4 regions of the Desulfobacula phenolica genome follow, and region 2 is predicted to be linked to each of the others. Evidence: riboswitches for the same ligand, from Rfam matches in the RefSeq annotation. Region 2 holds a riboswitch; each other region holds the start of a gene.
The links. A riboswitch is a leader RNA that binds a small molecule or an ion and turns the genes downstream of it on or off. The one in region 2 is predicted to bind cobalamin.
Positions count from the first base shown of each region.

Region 1 (3,191 bases), on a different contig from region 2:
CCTGCAGGCGGTTTACAGGTTTTAAACTTAACATTTTTTATAAGGAATAATCCATGAAAAAATCGTTGCCGACAGATTTTCCAGAATTGAATTATCATGAACTGCCCTATATTGCAATTCGCTGGGAAACGGTTAAAACAGCTTTGCAGTTGGGCCTTTTTGATCTTCTGCCCGAACCGCAAAGTGCTTCTGATATTGCTGTGCGGGTTGAGTGTGATGCAAAAAATACCGAATACCTGCTCAACGCATTGACTGCACTGGGGTATTTGTATAAAAAAGACGGCCTTTTTTGCAACACTGAGCAGACGGAGCGTTTTCTTACCAGCCGGGGAGATACCGGCCTGGCCGAGTCCCTGCTGGCCTATGATCAGTGGAACGAACCGGCTCTGAACGGTAGGATGCTTACGTTGGTCAAGGAGGGCGCTCCTCTCAGCCGTGATATGGTATCTGAACAGGTGTGGGCGGACTCTGCCCGCAAATCAATTAACGGTAGCCGTTGCGGCCGGGCTCAAGGAATCGCCCGCTTGCTTTCCTTGTTACCCGATTTTGATCAATGGCAAAAGGTTCTTGATATTGGTGCCGGTCCGGGCCTGATAGGGATTGCCGTTGCTGCTGCACATCCTACGTTAGAGTGCTGTTTGTTTGATCGTCCAGTGGTGATTGATGTGGCACAGGAGACAATCAAGGAGTACGGTATGGAAGACCGGGTGAAAACCATAAGCGGGGATTATTCTGTCGATCCGTTTGGAGAGGGGTATGATGCAATTATCGCCAGTTATACTTTGAATTTTTATAATGAAACTGAAAAACTGGCCCCAATTATGGAAAAGTGCTTTGCTGCATTAAATCCCGGTGGCAGCCTGATTGTTTTTTCAGATGGTTTGAGCGAGGAAAAAACCCAACCCACTGATATGGTTATCAGCTGGCTGCCTACTTCGTTGATGGGGCAGGACTTCTCTTTTGAAGAAGAGGTGTTGCCCCGGGCCATGCTTGCGGCCGGTTTTGACTCGGTTCGTACCAAAACATTGACCGACCAGTTTATTTCACCTCTTGGGGTGACGGAGTTTCATGTTGGGAGGAAACGTTAAAATGCAAAGGATGTTTGAAATAAGGTTATTTTATCTGGAGGATACAAACGGTGAAGTAATTGAAAAAGTAAATAGGAGGAATTGAGTAATCTGCCAAGTGGGCTTAATAAGTGTGAGGACGACTATGTGTTCTTGCTTTTGTCCGGTTTTAATTCTCAGTTGATGAAATAAGCCGATCATTATCTGAAATTGAGATAGATATATTCTCATTTGTGCTTGACTTTTATTTTATCGGTGATTATAAGCTTAAGTACTTTGTTCTGGTGCTTAAAAGCATAATAGGGAATTCCGTGAAAATCGGGAACGGGCCCGCCGCTGTAACCGGGGACGAATGCCGCAGAAAATCCACTGCCTGAATTATTTCAGGTGGGAAGGGGCGGTTGTAGGACGAACCGGAAGTCAGAAGACCTGCCTGAACAAAATGGTTTATTTCTCGTGGACAGAGAAAGCCATACTATGATTTTAAGGGATGAAAACGGATATCCTCAACCAATTTTATATTGGTTGAGGATTTTTTTTTGCATCAAGCTATGTGAAAGTTAGCGTTTTTTTAAATTTTATTATGGACTCAGGAGGCAAATAATACTTGAAGCCAAGAAACTAAAATTCAATATGGATACCTTGGCGCAAAGAAAACCTCGGGTTCTATTAAGCTTTGAATCCTGGGTTTCAACTAATCGGTTATGGCACTTGGGTTATGCCGATGCAGGCAGCACAAATGAAAAAGATATTACTGATACCATCTACTCAGACCAATAATAAAGAAAAAAACCTGATTAACATTCCCCCATCCATTGGTACAGGGAGTATTGAAATTATTCATTTGAATTACGGTATTCGATTGGTCATTGCGGATTACAGCCTGAACCAGCCGACTATTTTGGAATGCGGAGTGTCTGGTACTTCTTTCGGATTCGGCTTCTGCCTTTCGGGGACTATAGAGTCACATCCGCCATATTTTAAGGAATCGTTTTTTGTAAAAAAGGGGCAAAGCGGTTTTTTTTCTTTCCCGGACACTCTTGGTTACACTGAAATAATCGGCCTTGAGCGAGTGATCAGAATATCGATTTTGATGGACCTGGATCAGATGTCAGCTTTTGTAATGGAATACCCGGATCAGTTTATGAGCGTATTGATAAACATAAGTGAAACCTCTTTTCGTTTTCCAGATATGATTTCTCAGCCCATGTGGGGCGCACTTGACAAGATACTGCATTGTCCTTATCACGGGTTAACCCGCAAATTTTTTATTGAAGGCAAAGTCATGGAGCTGATAGCCTACAAGATGGAACAGCTGGAAATAGAAAATTGGCAAAATCCTGAAGAATCTGTTTTAGCACCCAATGAAGCTGATTGCGTTTGTCATGCCGCCCGATTGTTAACTCATGATTTGGAAAATGCACCGGGTTTGATAGAACTTGCCCGTTCCGTGGGGATGTGCCGCAGCAAACTGCATCATTGTTTTTGTAAGTTCCATGGTATTTCCCCTTTTGAGTATCTGCGTAACCACCGCCTTGAGGCTGCCAGACGCCTTTTGAATGAAGGTAAAATGAACGTTACCGAAATCGCTTACAAGGTTGGCTACAGAAGCCTCAGTCATTTTTCCAAAGTATTTAAACAATATTTTGGCTGCCCGCCCGGAAAATGTTTGAAAAATGCTGTTTCCTTATCAAATAGACGATTGCGCTAAAAAAATAAACATGACCATTATCATATTCCCAAAATTTGTGTTCTATATCTTCAGGAATTAATTAAAATCCGCAGTACTAAGGAGAAGGAAATGCAATTATAGAGCCATGTTTTTAAAATAAGGAGAAAAGGACGGTTGGAGTAATTCTCTCGTGGATGAAAGAGGAGTTTATGCTTAGAGAAAACAATGTATTAAAATTATACGGTCTGTTTTTACTATTTTTTATTTTTTTTGTTACAGGCAATGCAATCGGAAGACAAAATGAAATTACAATAATTGATGCCATGGGGAGAGAGGTAACAATTAAACAGCCGGTTAATCGTATAGCCTTTAGTGGCACCTGTATTGCTGAAGCGCTCAGGTTAATCGGTGTTTGGAACAAAGTGGTTGGAAGAGGATATATGGTTATACCG
Region 1 covers NZ_FNLL01000006.1:168,191-171,381, reverse strand. The annotation lists gene BLT94_RS11680 (TonB-dependent receptor) at 1-25, shown strand, start outside; gene BLT94_RS11675 (methyltransferase) at 54-1,088, shown strand; cobalamin riboswitch at 1,333-1,518, shown strand; gene BLT94_RS11670 (helix-turn-helix transcriptional regulator) at 1,807-2,778, shown strand; gene BLT94_RS11665 (ABC transporter substrate-binding protein) at 2,949-3,191, shown strand, end outside.
Region 1: another riboswitch for cobalamin. It lies ahead of BLT94_RS11670 (helix-turn-helix transcriptional regulator); the one in region 2 lies ahead of BLT94_RS17985 (TonB-dependent receptor).

Region 2 (3,191 bases):
TGTTTTGGAAGGATATTTTATGCGGTTTAAATAATCCACATATCGTTCACCCATGTAATTGATATCCATGCTTAACTTGAGTCCTTCCAAAGGAAAAAAATCAAGCCCCACAAGACCGCTGAATTCAGGTACCCAGTAAATTTGTTTTCCGGCAATGTCGGCGTGCTTATCCGTGGTGTTTGACGGATGAAGTTTGGCAGATACTGTGCCTGAAGTCCATTGGATATCCTGGTAGGTGCCGGCCAGACGGTAGCCGAAAAAAGAACACACCCGGCCATCGGCTTCAAGCTCAATGCCTTTTGCCTCGGCATCACCGATATTTCCCCGTCCTCGAGATGTCGTTCCTTCATAGACTGAGCCGAACTTGTCCTTATAATCTGAAAAATAGAGGGTGGCATTTATATTGAAAGCCTTGTTCAGCATGTGCTTATAACCGATTTCATAAGTCATAACCTCTTCTGGCTCCAGGTTTTCAGGAGGGTTAAAAGTTCCGCCATCTTCAACCGCCCAGGCATAATACCGGGGCGTTGGAAACCAGTAATTTCTTCCTGCTGAAACATAGAGGTTTGCCTTGTCCGTGAAACGGTAGGACGGGGCCATAAAATAACTGAACATGGTTCGATCCTCATCTGCAATATTTGGCACCTTGTCTTGCAGTTTAACTTCGGTCCTGTCCAGTCGTCCTCCTGTTTTAAATCCCCATTTTTCTTGAAAAAGAAAGTCATTATCCCAGAAGATACCATAGGTTTTCTCCTGGAGATCAAAATTGTATGCATCCGTGTTTTTACCCGGATCAAACGGATATATCCGGCTTACATCATTATCAATGCTTTCATAATTCAATCCAATTGAGGGTGTATAGCTTATGGCACCAAAATTAAAATGGTATCCGCCTGAAATTGAGACCGTATAAGTATCTTGTTCAGAATCATTGTGATACACACTTGAGGGTTTATCAAAAAGATAAGCAAGGCTCTTGTCTGTTTCATCATAACCTGTCCAGGAAAGTGCGGAATCGATAAATTTTTTCTCATCTTTATGAGACAGTTCAAGGGCAATGATTGAATTTTGCTGCTCTTTTTCAGTATGCCAGATCAAATCCGAATCTGTTTCACTTTTCGGAAAATGGATGTCCCTGCGGTAATTTTCCAATTGCCACAGGTACTTGCGAAAACCATACGCAGTCTCCATATCATAGTCCATATGATTAACCCATATGCCAATGCGGGTCTGGTCAGACAAATTATACCCAAGCCTGGCAAGAACCGATAACCTGTTTTCTTCTTCCTGCTCATACCCATCAGTGTGATGGTTTCCAACATTTAACATGTAATCATACTGGTTTTGCCTGCCATGGAGGGATGCGGTTTCATCATGGGTATCCCATGAACCGTATGCGGCAGAGACATCACCATGAATGCCTTCTTGCTTTGCTTTTTTGGTAATAATATTGATGACCCCACGAGCCGCACCAGGCCCGTATGCAATCCCGGCGGAGCGCAGCACTTCAATGCGCTCAATTTGAGCTACGGGAATAAAGTCAAATTCACTATACCTGGAATCCCCGATTTTTTGCGGGATACCGTCAATCAGGATAACAGGCCCCCCTGCCATTGCGCTTTTGTTGCCGCGAATCACAACTGTACCGCGCTTTGCACTACTGTCAACAACACCTGGAATTTTACCCAGGGCTTCGATAACATTTTTTGCCCCCATTTCTTCCAATTCCGTTCCAGTGATAATGGAAAGACTGGCAGGCGTATTAATTGCATTTATTTTATTGGTGGAGGTGACAACCAATTCATCCATTTTATGAACAGGTTCTTTTATTTCCAAGGCCATTCCATAAGCAGGCAGAAAAACAGCTAAAAAGATCAAACCAACAAGACAGCGTTTCATTTAAATTCCTTTCACAATTATAATTAAACAATCCATAATTGATTCGGAATTTTCCTGATCATCAGGCAAAAGTGTTTTTGATATGCTTGAAACAGGGCAAACAAAAATCCCGAATCACTCCAAATGTTTGATCCGGGAAGTCCCTTTTTTTATCCTCAAAATCATTTAATCCACTTCTGTCCATAAAGCAGATTATCAATCAGGTTTCGGCAGGTCTTCTGACTTCCTTTCTTTTTTGGCAGCCTTCCCATTTTGTTCAAACAAAACAGTGACATTTTCCAGCCAAAAAAGTTCCCCTTTATTTTAAAAGAGGCAGGGTTACAGCGGCGGGCCCGTCCCTGAATTTCACAGGAGTTCCCTATTAAGCATTAAAGCACCAAAACACAGGTATTCCTATTGACAGACAGTAAAAAAGTCAAGGTAAATTTATTTTAACTAATTCATATTACCCCAAACCTACAGCAAGTGTTTCAAAACAAAAAGGATTTTGAAAAAACAACATTTTTGAATGCTTAAAATCCAATATTTGTTAAAATGTCTTGACAACTTTACAGATATTTTTTATCTTTTGCTATTCTTCCAATAATTATTACGGGGTTAATAATGCTCAACCACAAGTCACCGCTTCCTTTATACCATCAGCTGGCAGACATCCTGACAGAACAGATCCGATGCGGAACATACATGCCCGGAGATCTTATCCCGTCTGAAAACGGGATGGCAAAGCAGTACGGCATTGGCCGTCCAACAGTGCGCCAGGCCATGGATACACTTGTCAAAAAAGGCCTTGTTGAACGCAAAAGAGGGTCTGGAACTTTTGTGAAGCAACCCGGCAACCAGGTGGACCTGTTTTGTCTTGCAGGCACGTCCCAGGCGTTTGAAACAAAAGGGATCAAGACTGAATCAAAACTTCTGGCTCCTCTGGCTGCCGTGAATGTTACTGATGATAAAACCAATCCTTTTGAAGGAAAACCCGCTTTTTTTTTATCGCGCCTAACCTGTGTTAAGGCAGATCCTGTATTATTGGAGGATATCTATCTTCATCCAGTATTGTTCAGGGGCCTGGAAACTGTGGATCTTGAAAACAGATCCCTTTCCGGGGTGGTGTCGGATCAGTATTATCTGAAGCCGGAAACAGGCAGGCAAACCTTTAAAATATCTTTTCTGCCTGAAAACAAGTCAACTGCACTTAACCTGAATCCTTCCGATCCTGTTCTTGAAGTGGAACGGACTTTGAATTTCCCGGAAGCACCCGGAGCTATATTTTCACGTTTGTACTGCAGAACGGATAA
Region 2 covers NZ_FNLL01000012.1:108,651-111,841, forward strand. The annotation lists gene BLT94_RS17985 (TonB-dependent receptor) at 1-1,899, opposite strand, end outside; cobalamin riboswitch at 2,091-2,295, opposite strand; gene BLT94_RS17990 (GntR family transcriptional regulator) at 2,503-3,191, shown strand, end outside.

Region 3 (3,191 bases), on a different contig from region 2:
GACACTTCCTGAATTTTCACGGGCCGTGCTGCAGCGGGGAACCACTGCGGTAATAATAGATCCTCATGAAATTGCCAATGTGCTGGGGCTGGAAGGAATTCGGTATGTCCTGGACAGTATCAAACAGGTTCCTTTGGATGTGTTTGTCATGCTGCCGTCATGCGTACCGGCCACACCGCTTGAAACTTCAGGTGCCAATATCGGTCACAAGGACTTGTGCGCCCTGATACACAAGCAAGGGGTGGCCGGAATCGGTGAAATGATGAATTATCCTGCGGTCATTAATGGTGATGAAGAAGTCCATCAACGCATTGCCGCGGCCAAATGGAAAAAAATAGACGGGCATGCTCCGGGTATCAGCGCAAAAGATTTGAATGCGTATATATTTTCCAGAATTGACAGCGACCATGAATCAACATCTGCTAAAGAAGCCAAGGAAAAACTTCAAAAGGGCATGCACATTTTAATCCGGGAAGGTACTTCGGAAAGAAACCTGGAAGATTTGATCGGCATTGTAACAAAAGAAAATTCATGGCACTTTTCCTTTGCCACGGATGATAAACATCCTGATGACCTGCTGGAAGAAGGGCATATTGATCATTCACTGAGAAAATCTATCTCTTTGGGAATGGCTCCCATAACCGCTTATCAGATTGCCACCATCAACACTGCAAATCACTATGGGCTGAGGAATATAGGGGCAATAAAACCCCGCTTTTGGGCGGATTTTGTTTTGCTCTCTGATTATAAACAGGTGAAAATCGAGGCTGTATATAAAAAAGGTGTGCCTGTTTTGAAAAATCAGTCATTGATTTGCCGCCCTCTTCATAAAATCCCCAAGTTAAGGGGGACAATGAATCCTGGCGAACTGAGCCGGGCAGATTTCAAAATTCCTGCGGCAGGCAGCAAGATCCGTGTCATTGATATCCTGCAAGGTCAGATTGTAACGGATAAATTTATTGCCACTGCCAGGATTAAAAACAATTATATTGAATCAGATATCAGCCGTGATATTCTCAAAATCGTTGTCATAGAAAGACACAATGCTACGGGCCGGATAGGAAAAGCCTTTGTCAGGGGGCTTGGACTCAAGCGAGGGGCAATCGGGTCAACGGTTGCTCATGACGCCCATAATATTGTGATAGCCGGAACCAATGATGTGGATATGTTTGCAGCTTTTCAACGGATAAAAAAAATGCAGGGAGGACTGGTTGTTGTTGATAATAATCAGGTGGTCGCTGATTTGCCTTTGCCTGTTGCAGGTTTGCTGTCCAATAATAGTTTTGAGAAAACAGCTGCTGATTTGAAAATCTTAAAACAAAAGGTGAAAATATTGGGAAGTGACCACCCGTCATTGTTTATGATTTTATCATTTTTATGTCTGTCACCGGTTCCAAAGCTGAAAATAACCGACTTAGGACTTGTTGATGTTGAAAAATTTGCCGTCACGTCTTTGTTTGCAGATGATTGCATCAAATAGGCATGATAACGTCATTTGAACCATCATACAAACCCGCCGTTGTTTTTTTATTTTGACCTTGACGGAAAAAAAGAACCCTGGAGTTTTTATATGTATTTGAAAAAATTGATAAAGATATGAAGTTTTTCTTGACACCGTTGTAGAATCCATCTATTTTATCAAAGGTTTCAGGTGCTGCTTAGGTGCAGTCAAAAGGAAATCCTGTGAAAATCAGGAGCGGACCCGCCGCTGTAATCGGGGATGAACGTCACTATTGCCACTGTTCAATAAGTTGGAGTTAACGGGAAGGGGTGACGACTCAATTGATCCGGAAGTCAGAAAGCCTGCCTGAAAACCTTTGGTCGTGTTGCTTGCGAGGACTTGGGCAGATCAAGAAAATGAGGATAAAAACGGTTCCCATATCAGACAGTTTCTGATATGGGTTTTTTTGTTTATGCCCAGTTTCGTGTTATTAATATTGATAATAACCGAGGAAATGTTATGAAAAAATTTAAATTTATTGTACTGATTCTCTTTCTGGGCCTGATTTTATGTTCAACCCTCCAAGCCAAATCTACTATTGTTGCAAATTTTATCACAGCCTCGCCGGAAGCAGCTCAATCCGCCCATCTGTTTCATATGGAACAATTTGAACAGTACCGGAACGACCTTAACCAAGTAGAACAAAACTTTAGTGCCGAATTTAATAATCAGTTCGCAAATCTTTTTGTGTCTTGTATAAAAGATGCTGCAAAAGCTTCAGGTGCAGGCCTGTAGATTATGGCAAAAATTTGAGTATACCGGTTGCCATATCAAAGGGGAGAATAGGATATCTGGTGGTCCTTTTCTCCCTTTTTCTTGTTTTAATGATCCTTATTTCGCTTTCCATGGGATATATCAGGATTCCAATGGTTGATATTATCAGCATTCTTTATGGAAAATTGACCGGTCATCAAATCATGGGAAATGCCAGTGAAACCTATCTGGCTGTTCTGTTTGATGTGCGGCTTCCAAGAATATTAACCTGTACCGCTGTCGGGGCGGCACTTGCCGTATCCGGGAGTTTGTTTCAGGGCATATTGCTAAATCCCCTGGCCGATCCCTATACCCTTGGCGTATCAGCTGGAGCAGCATTTGGTGCAAGTATTGCCATATTATTAAACTTAAGTGCAGCCTTTGTTTCCGTTCCGGCTTTTGCCTTTACAGGTGCTTGTGTTACTTTGTTTGTGGTCATCTTTTTATCTTATTCATCAAAAAACCCCATGGCCGGGCTATCCTCCAACAATTTGATTTTATCCGGAATTATTGTCGCTGCAATACTTTCTGCCGGTATCAGTTTTTTAAAATTTATTGCCAATGAACAGGTCTCGGTCATTATTTTCTGGCTTATGGGAAGTTTTGCTTCCAAAACCTGGTTTGATTTTGTTGTTGTTGTAATTTTTCTGTTGATTGGTCTGTTTGTTTCAATATTTTTTGCCCGTGATCTGAACCTGGTCGCACTTGGGGCTAAATCCGCCACAAGCCTTGGTGTTGATTTGAAAAAAACGACTTTAATCTTGTTGATAACCGGTTCAATGCTGGCGGCCATCTGTGTTTCTGTTTCAGGTATTATAGGGTTTGTGGGTTTGCTGGTTCCGCATACGGTCAGGTTTATCACAGGGCCTGACAACCGGAAACTTATTCCCTTATCCATGCTGGCAGGGGCCTTTTTATTGTTACTGGCCGATACAAT
Region 3 covers NZ_FNLL01000010.1:14,998-18,188, reverse strand. The annotation lists gene ade (adenine deaminase) at 1-1,480, shown strand, start outside; cobalamin riboswitch at 1,633-1,825, shown strand; gene BLT94_RS15850 (hypothetical protein) at 1,961-2,236, shown strand; gene BLT94_RS15845 (FecCD family ABC transporter permease) at 2,251-3,191, shown strand, end outside.
Region 3: another riboswitch for cobalamin. It lies ahead of BLT94_RS15850 (hypothetical protein); the one in region 2 lies ahead of BLT94_RS17985 (TonB-dependent receptor).

Region 4 (3,191 bases), on a different contig from region 2:
AAAAAAGCCATCCCCGGACCTCATGGGATGGAAATGCCTGATGATAAAAAAGTCTTTTGAAAATTGAAACCGGTAACATAAACTTGCGATTCGACATGGTGCCCCTTCTGCAAATTAGGAAAAGCGCCTAATAATAACGATAGAATAGCAGTATTTTAAAATCAATAACAGGAACTCAATCAATGTTTTTGTTCACAAACAAATTAATCTTTAATGTACGTTCAAGATAAACCCCAAAAGATCCCGCATCAACAATTTTTTGAATGTTTGTTCAAAATAGTCTTTTAAATTAGGATAATGGTGTTAAAATATGCGTAATTTGATTAAATTGCAAACCTCCTTTGTAAACCGTATTATTAAATATTATTGTTAATATTGTAGCAATTATTACAGAATGTTTGGCTATTTAAAATATATTCGTTTGTATCAATGAACGATAGGAATCAATATCTATATCAAATAAGGAGAATATAAATGAGTATCGACGTATTAGGAATTTCCGGAAGCCCCACAAAAAACAGTAACACAGATCGTATCATCAAAGCGGTATTGGATGCAACCGGTGCAGAAACCGAATTTGTGAAGCTCAGTTCAATTAATGTCAGACCCTGCCTTGCCTGTTATAAATGCGTCCATGATAACGTTTGCAAACAAAACGATGACTTTCCTGCACTTGCAGAAAAAATTAAAGCAGCCAAAGCCCTGGTGATTGGTGGATATATTCCCTATTCACAAATTGATGGATTCACAAAGGCGCTTTTAGAAAGATTCTGGTCGTTCAGACACCAGAAAAATCTTTTAAAAGGCAAACTGGTTGCAACCGTTCTGACCGGACTTGTGCCGGAGGCACTGACCGCTGTCAATAAAGCATTGGCTACCGAGTTCAAAGAATATGAGAACATGGATCTTATCGGACAGGTAACGGTTCAGGGAAATATTGTCTGTGCGTTCTGCGGTGTGGGGTATGATTGCGAGATGAGTGCATTCAGAAGTAATCTGATTGAGACCGGAACAAAGGCAGCTGATGTTCAATATGCCAAAGTAGAGGATCAAAAGGAAGTATGGGACGAAGCCGTGCGAATTGGAAGTCTAATGGGTGAGCGGTTAAAATAGATAAAGATTGATCCAGTTTTTTTTGAACATCAATGCGTCAAACAGTTTAAAAAGGTAGCAGACTCAGGCCCATCTTTTTTCGAAAATATCATTGAGCTTTTCAACGGCAGACAAGTTAAAAATTATTATAATACCGATATCGCACCGATAGGGTGGAGCGCGGAGCGGTCCACCCTATCATCACGATATATGCCTTTTTGCGACACATTATATGTTCTGCTCAGGAATGGAATAAGTATGGATTCTGATTCAGAATACTCAAGATCGAGGATTTTTGCTACAGCTTCCAAATCAGTATTTTTAATCTCATTCATAAAATTCAAGTATTTCTTCATCGGATATAGGTTCGTTCTTGTCTTTCTTGCTTGTTTTCAGAAGGATCTCGTATAAGTTTGTTCGATTTTAAAATAATTTCTTAGTGTTCATTGATTATATTTAAGCTGACCCGTATCCTTACAAGGAGACCGTGCAACGTTACCCATGTAACCTTGATCGTCGTGCAAAAAAAATATTGACTTCACACGCCGTATTCTATAAAAAGTGTTCATATTTTGTTGGTTGCCTTGGCAAACGGAATACGGTGAAACTCCGTAACGGTCCCGCCGCTGTAACCGGAAACATCTGTTTTTTTTTATAAAGGCCACTGTGAAAACGGGAAGGCTAAAAAAACAGGTTTAATGCCGGAAGTCAGAAGACGAGCCAGGTAAAAATCATTGTAAAATCTAATGGTAAAAGGTTTTGTAAGAACTCATCTCTTGCAAAATTTTTTTGGTTTTACAGGAGATTTGATAGCGAGGAAACTATGACAACACAGCTTGAGCATGCCCGCCAGGGAACCATCACAAAACAAATGCAAATCGTTGCCCAGACTGAAGGGCTGTCTGAATCCTTTATTTTAGATCATGTGGCAAAGGGTGAAATTGTTATCCCCTGTAATCCCAAGCGCCCCGGGCAAAAGGTTACCGGAATTGGAACCGGCCTGCGCACCAAGGTGAACGCTTCCATTGGAACCTCTTCAGATATCTGTGATGTTAATCTTGAGGTGGCAAAGGCAGAGGCTGCCCGGGAAGAAGGGGCTGACACCTTAATGGAATTGTCTGCTGCCGGGGATCTTGATAACGTAAGGCAAACGGTTCTGGCCAATACCGATCTTGCCGTGGGCAATGTGCCGTTGTACCAGGCATTTAAAGAAGCCATCCGCAAATACAAAAATCCGGCAAAATTAGACCCTGAATACCTGTTTGACCTGATTGAAAAGCAATTGGATGACGGCTTGAGCTTTATGGCCATTCATTGCGGGATTAACCAGTACACCATTGAACGCTTAAGAAAACAGGGATTTCGTTATGGCGGTCTGGCATCCAAGGGCGGAACCTATATGGTGGCCTGGATGGATATCAATAAAAAAGAGAACCCCTTGTATGAGCAGTTTGACCGTGTGTGTGCGTTGATGAAAAAATATGATGCCGTTCTTTCCTTAGGCAACGGGATCAGGGCCGGTGCCATCCATGACAGCCATGACCGTGCCCAGATGGCTGAAATGATCATCAACTGCGAACTGGCGGAAATCGGTCGGAATCAGGGCTGCCAGATGATGGTGGAAGGACCGGGCCACGTCCCCCTGGACGAAATTGAAGGCAATATCATGCTGGAAAAACGCATGTCCGGCAATGCGCCTTATTATGTTTTAGGCCCCATCCCCTGCGATACCGGCGCAGGATACGATCATATCACCGCCGCCATTGGTGCGGCAAGTTCCGCCCGGTTTGGCGCGGATCTGATCTGTTATATCACTCCTGCCGAACATCTTGCCCTGCCGGATGTCAATGACGTGAGAGAAGGCGTGAGGGCCACTCGGCTTGCAGCCCGTATCGGGGATATTTCCAAATACCCTGACCGGCGGGAAAATGAAAAACAGGCTGCCATGGCAAGACGGGACATGAGATGGAATGATCTGGAAAAATATCTGTTATTTCCTGAAATTGCCAGAAAAACCCGTGAGGAACGTGCGCCTGCCCAACAAGAAACCTGCACCATGTGCGGGGATTTTTGTGCCATGAAAAAAGGCATGGAAATAT
Region 4 covers NZ_FNLL01000009.1:108,120-111,310, forward strand. The annotation lists gene BLT94_RS15130 (Spy/CpxP family protein refolding chaperone) at 1-60, shown strand, start outside; gene BLT94_RS15135 (flavodoxin family protein) at 475-1,113, shown strand; cobalamin riboswitch at 1,652-1,831, shown strand; gene thiC (phosphomethylpyrimidine synthase ThiC) at 1,916-3,191, shown strand, end outside.
Region 4: another riboswitch for cobalamin. It lies ahead of thiC (phosphomethylpyrimidine synthase ThiC); the one in region 2 lies ahead of BLT94_RS17985 (TonB-dependent receptor).